DNA from 2 places in the Staphylococcus sp. mip270_02 genome. Region 2 is predicted to be linked to the other one. Evidence: riboswitches for the same ligand, from Rfam matches in the RefSeq annotation. Region 2 holds a riboswitch; the other holds the start of a gene.

Region 1 (3,431 bases), 290 kb from region 2:
TTTAAAGCTTTTTCTATACTATCTAATTGCATATTACCCCTCCTAAAATCCAAATGCTCTAAGTTTTTCTGGGCTCAATTCCGATTCGTTAGTATTTATAATTCGTTCAACATATTTGAATAACATATCAGTTTCTATATGCACTGGATCGCCAACACGTTTCTGATTTAAAATTGTTGATTTTCTTGTTTCTGGTATAAGATGAATATCAAACTCAGCTTCTTTTAGTTGGAAAATAGTTAAACTCACACCATCTACAGTAATTGAACCTTGACTAACCATTTGTTTAATTAGTGCAGTTGATGGTTTAATAGTAACGATTTTAGAGTTGTCTGATGCTTGTATACGTGTGATTTTAGCAACTTCATCTACATGACCTAAAACAAAGTGACCACCAAAACGACCTTGTCCACTCATAGCTCTTTCTAAATTCACTTCAGCAGATTGAGTTAATTGGTTTAAATATGTTTTATTCTCGGTACCTTTAATAACCTGAACTGAAAAACTTTGATGATCAAATTCCACCACCGTTAAACATGCACCGTTAACACTGATTGAATCTCCGATATGCATATCTGATAAAATTGTTTGGCACTCAATCTTTAAGTTAACTACAGACTGTTGCGTTGATACTTTTTTTATGGTTCCAATTTCTTCAACAATTCCTGTAAACACCGACGATCACTTCTTTCGTAACTCTAGTTTGATATTTTGCTCAAGCATTTGTGAATTTACAATTTCAAACTGTGGTACTTCTGATAGATTAAAAATACTTTCACTTTGGAAAAATTGATAACTACCAGAACCACCTATTATTTTCGGGGCGTAATATAATATTAGTTCGTTCGTAAATTTAGATTGAAGAAATTCCGAAGTCACTGTGGGCCCTGCCTCTACTAGCACACTTCCAATCCCTCTTTGATATAAATCTTTTAATATATTTTCAATTGAACAATTAGTTAATTCTATGATTTCTACATGTTCAATATTTGTTTTTAAATTTTTATTTTGAGTATAAATCCAAATTGGTTCATTTCTTAATTGAAAAATATCTAAATTAAAATCAATTTCACCAGTTTTAGATAAGATGACTTTTATAGGATGCTTACCTTCTTCAATACGTGTAGTATATTGTGGGTTATCTGCATGTATCGTGCCTTTACCTGTCAACACTGCATCGTGTTTATGACGTAGGTGAAAGACATCATTTTTTACTGCTTTATTAGTAATCCATTTACTTTCACCTTTATCAGTCGCTTGTTTACCGTCAAGACTACATGAGACTTTAACTGTAACCTCTGGAATAGATTCATTCTTAGCTATAAAGAAATCCCTATATAGTGATTCTGCCTCTGATTGAGGACGGAATATCACTTCAACGCCGGCCTGTCCTAATATGTCATCACCTTCAGAGGGTAATGTTGTGTCTTTAACTGCATAGACAACCTTTTTAATACCCGCTTCAATAATTTTATTTACACACGGTGGCGTCGAACCATAATGCGTACATGGCTCTAGCGAAATATATATAGTTCCTCCTCGCGCATTGTCTTGGGCCATATCCAAAGCTTGTACTTCAGCATGCTTACCACCTTTTTGCAAATGGGCTCCCATGCCAACAATATGGCCATCATTTACTACTACAGATCCAACTGGTGGGTTCAAACCCGTTTGGCCTTCTACCATTTTTGCTAATTGAATAGCGTAATTCAAATAATGACTCATTTTATCACCTCTAAAAAATAAAAAAACACCTGAACTTAACATTTCAGGTGTGGGATATATATTGATATAACATTTTTAGCAATAGTAAAATATACACTTATACATATTCAAATAAAAGTGTATGCTAAATAAACACTTAAAAAGTGCTATTTTCAAGTTATACTTCATTCTTTCTCCCATCCAGACTTTACTGTCGGCTCTAGAGTTTCACTAGATCAGCCACATTTGCTTCGACAAATGCAGGTCGCAGGCTTAATTTACTGCCGGTTGGGAATTTCACCCTGCCCCGAAAGAATATTTATGAAATTGTATTCGATGATTGAGTCAGGTAACTTTGAATAAGTTACAAAATAATGGTACTACACTTTTGAGAAAATGACAATTCTTATTATCTAAGTCGGTTTTGTTTTTTTATATTCTTTACAATACTACAATTTAAAGCACAAACAAATTAGTTTTAACCTGGTGACATCTAGTCAAATTATGAATAAACGTCACGATTAATCCACAACTTATTTAGTTAATTTATCATTGTGCAATTTATCCCTAAATAGTAAACTCCTTTATTTTGTAGTTAATAAATGGTCAACTACATTAACAGCTTGTTTTACAATCATCATTACGCCATTACGTGATTGGTTAATTCCATTTGTTAATTGGCCGAGCGCATACATATGTTTCAGTGTGCCATAGCGCGGACTTATAATTTGATTAGTTTCAGCAACAATTTGAATTCCACCAAGTGGATGCGCTTGTACAACCTGTCTGTTCTCGAGATTTAATACGAGTTGGTCATCGCCATCTAAATCTGCAAGTTGTGTCTTTGATCCTGTAGCATTAATTACAATATCATACTGTTCTACTGACGCATCTTTATATTTAAAGTTGAACTTATTATCATTATATTGAACATCCTCTAAATCACTCTTAATTTTAATCGTGCCATGGTTAATGTGATCAATCAATAATCGTGCTGTTTGAGGCGGCATCGGATTTGAATTCTCTTTTAATATAGGCTGATAATTAGTTAAAAACCGTTTTTGGTCCTCTCTACTTAAACTATTCCAAATCCAATTTAAATTTTCTTTCGTTAATTCAAGTATACTTTGTAATTTCCCTAATTCATCAGCATGTTCTAAATCATAAGTTAAATCTTTAATTGAATCACCTTGACTACGATGGATTAATGTTTCAACATCAATATTATGTAACGCACAATCTTTCAAGAACAACTTTATTGCCTCATCTAGGGGTACATTGCCAAAATGCTTGTGTTTTATTTCATTAAATTTTTCTGGAGTTACATATTCAAAGTCGATGTCAGGCATCACACCTCTTACACTTGGCAATCGTCCTTTTCGACTAGCAATAGTAATAGGTAGTTTAGGATGATGTGCCGTTACATAACGAATAACATCTAAACTTGCTAATCCTGTACCTATAATAGCGATTTCATCGGAATCTTGTACATCGTTTAATGTGTTATAGGTCGGATATGGTGTTTTAATATAACCACGTATCCCCTTTAAGCCATATGGATCATGGTATGACAGAGTACCAATAGTCAAAAAGACAACATCATACTTTTTACAATTTTCCATTTCTTTAGAAGTACAAACACAATATGTCACATCTGTCTGCCCTACTTTTGACTCAATAAATACTTCATTAACTTCTTCTTTGATTGTATGTATATTGTCGTAATC
Region 2 (3,431 bases):
CGAACACAGTCGAAAATTAATTGAAGGCCCTGTAGGTCTTATCATAATGAATGATAAGCATAAAGATAACCACGACAATGATGTTACAAAAAATGAAATGTTCAAAGAAATTAAAAATAACAAAGATTATGATCGCGTCTTTGACCATGGCAAACAAATTTCAGAACATGTGACGGTCAGTTTTAATAATAAGCAACGAACATATGTATTAATTGGTTATCCAACGAAAAATATCGAAGCATCAAATAGTTCGAATAGTAAATATAGTGGCGTATTTATCTATCAAGACTTAAAGACAATAGAAGAAACCAATAATGTTATTACAGTAATTATCTTAATCACTGCTATCATCTTTTTAGCAATAACAACTGTATTTGCATTCTTCTTATCGTCACGTATAACAAAACCACTACGTAATCTAAGAACGCAAGCACTAAAAGTTTCCAAAGGTGATTATGCTCAAGTTGTACCAGTTAACTCTAAAGATGAAATTGGTGAATTATCACGTACATTTAATACAATGAGTTCTGAAATTCAACAGCATATTGACGCATTGTCATCCTCTAAAAATATTCGTGATAGTCTAATTAACTCCATGGTTGAAGGCGTTTTAGGATTTAATGACCAAAAAGAAATTATTATCTCTAATAAATTAGCCAATACAATTTTACGAATGTTAGATGAATATGCGTTAGAGAAATTAGATGAACAAAATGAGCTTACATTTAGTAGCAAAAAAACGCAATTTGAAGTTTATGAAATCAATACACGTTATTTTGTTATTATTACTAGCTATATAGAGCAAATACAGCCTGATGGTAGAAGTGGTATCGTAGCCATAATTCGTGATATGACAAACGAGCATAATATGGATCAAATGAAAAAAGATTTTATTGCAAATGTTTCTCACGAATTACGTACGCCTATATCCTTATTACAAGGATATACTGAATCTATTGTTGATGGTATCGTAACTGAGCCTGATGAAATTCACGAATCATTATCTATCGTCTTAGATGAAACTAAAAGATTGAATAGGTTGGTCAATGAATTATTAAATGTAGCGCGAATGGATGCTGAAGGTTTAACTGTAAATAAAGTTGTACAACCAATTGATTCATTACTCAACAAAATGCAACAAAAATATCAAAAGCATGCTAAGGATTTAGAATTAAATATGCGTTTAAATCCAGATACACAACAACGTTTATGGTATTTTGATTCGGACAGAATTGAACAAGTGTTAACTAATTTAATAGATAATGCATCTAGATATACTGAACCTGGAGATACACTCAACATAGAGGTAAGTGAAACTAATTCAGAACAAATATTATATATATCCGACACCGGTTCTGGTATCGCACCCGAACATTTGCAACAAGTTTTTGATCGCTTTTACAAAGTAGATACTGCACGTAAGCGTGGTAAACAAGGAACTGGGTTGGGATTATTTATATGTCGTATGATTATTGATTCTCATGGCGGTACTATTGATGTAAAAAGCAAATTAGGGAAAGGGACTACTTTTATCATTTCCTTACCTAAACCAGAAATTGAAGACGACAATAGTTAAGTATCATTGCTAGATCAATAAACAATTAACAATGATTACAAATAAGAATAGTAATTGGAAATAATGATCATATATTTAGTATATTTTTATATGCAATTCATTTATCCATATATAGCTTAAAAACTGCCGGCAAAGTTAAATACTTTGCTGGCAGTTTTTATACTACTTTCAACCATTTTATTTACATCGTTAATATATTTTAAGCAAGTCTATTGTTTTTACCTGAGCAATAAGCTATGATAAATTTATAAAATTTAAGAAATTCATCTTCGGGGTAGGGTGCGATTCCCAACCGGCAGTAATTTAAGCCTGCGACCCATTTTTCTAATTAATAGATTAATGGCTGATCTAGTGTGAATCTAGAGCCGACAGTATAGTCTGGATGGGAGAAGATGGAGGGTTTATTTGTTGTGCAATTATATCCTCCTATTCTGAAAAAAGATGAATGGAAGGAGATAATTTAATATGCAACAACAAACAAAACGCCTCATTACTATTAGTATGTTGAGTGCAGTAGCATTTATTTTAATGTTTATAAAGTTTCCGATACCATTTTTACCACCATATTTAACTTTAGATTTTGGAGACGTACCAGCTTTGTTAGCGACATTCACTTTAGGTCCTGTTGCCGGACTTATTGTAGAATTTATTAAAAACTTACTCAATTTTCTATTCAACGTTGGTGATCCAGTAGGGCCTGTAGCTAACTTTTTAGCGGCATCAAGCTTTTTATTAACAGCTTATTTCATCACTAAACATAAAGGCGCCCTCAAGTCTCAAATTATAGGACTTAGTGTAGCTACGATAGTTATGACAATTGTTCTAAGTATACTAAACTACTTTATTTTATTACCTTTATATGGCATGATTATGAATCTATCTGATGTAGTAGAAAATATTAAAATAGTTATTGTATCAGGCGTTATACCTTTTAATATTATTAAAGGAGTCATCATCTCAATTGTCTTTATTCTTTTATATAACCGATTAAAAAACGTATTACCACGTTAAATTTGTAATATAACTTTTTTATCTGAAATGATAAAAGCCTTTCAAAGTACCACTGAACAAGTGAGAAATGAAGGGCGTTTTTATTTCAAATATAAATATTAAGGTTACTTTGGGGAATTTATAGGTGGAATTGTAAATAATTCAAAAGTGAGTAGCCAGAATTCAATCATTTTTACAATATGAATTCACTGGAGTAATACAACTTTATAGAATAACTGGATACAAAAAATCCGAGACAGTTATTTATGTCCCGGATTTAAACTCAATTACATCTAAGTCGTTAAATGATGCTATTGGAATAGTAAGGTAACCACTTGTTTACACTTAAATACAATGCATTTCTATTCAAATTTTAACGCGTCACCATCAAATGGTTCTTCTTCAATTTTAATAGAATCAGTAGGGCATCCGTCTATTGCATCTTCCATATCTTCATATAATTCTTCTGGTACCTCTGCAGTACCTTGGTTATCATCTAGTATTACATAAGCGATACCTTCGTCATCATAGTCATATATATCAGGGGCAGCGGCACCGCAAGCGCCACATGCTATGCATGTGTCCATATCAACAATTGTATATTTAGCCAATTTCTTCGCCTCCTTTGACAAAAATGCTACAATAATTACACAAATATTATTGTAATCACTGTTTATCATTTTTTCAAATGTTTTCGATTTATAAAAGTGAGGGAGCATCCATGTATAATTTAATTCATTTTGCATACACGCAGTCACATAATTACAAAACCGAAAAAAGTATATTTAATATTATCACAGGTAAAAAATCGCATCAAACCTTTTTTGACGCCTGTAGTCAACAACTCTTATCATTGTATCATAGT

Evidence for each region. A riboswitch is a leader RNA that binds a small molecule or an ion and turns the genes downstream of it on or off. The one in region 2 is predicted to bind FMN.
Region 1: linked by a shared signal. The riboswitch ahead of ribD (bifunctional diaminohydroxyphosphoribosylaminopyrimidine deaminase/5-amino-6-(5-phosphoribosylamino)uracil reductase RibD) and the one ahead of ACW5YJ_RS08480 (ECF transporter S component) in region 2 are both predicted to bind FMN.

The regions. Positions count from the first base shown of each region.
Region 1 is NZ_CM132934.1:1,507,291-1,510,721, reverse strand. It holds gene ACW5YJ_RS07140 (bifunctional 3,4-dihydroxy-2-butanone-4-phosphate synthase/GTP cyclohydrolase II) at 1-32, opposite strand, end outside; gene ribE (riboflavin synthase) at 43-675, opposite strand; gene ribD (bifunctional diaminohydroxyphosphoribosylaminopyrimidine deaminase/5-amino-6-(5-phosphoribosylamino)uracil reductase RibD) at 682-1,725, opposite strand; FMN riboswitch at 1,890-2,023, opposite strand; gene ACW5YJ_RS07125 (FAD/NAD(P)-binding protein) at 2,289-3,431, opposite strand, start outside.
Region 2 is NZ_CM132934.1:1,793,961-1,797,391, forward strand. It holds gene ACW5YJ_RS08475 (ATP-binding protein) at 1-1,576, shown strand, start outside; FMN riboswitch at 1,838-1,974, shown strand; gene ACW5YJ_RS08480 (ECF transporter S component) at 2,042-2,587, shown strand; gene ACW5YJ_RS08485 (ferredoxin) at 2,929-3,177, opposite strand; gene ACW5YJ_RS08490 (helix-turn-helix domain-containing protein) at 3,288-3,431, shown strand, end outside.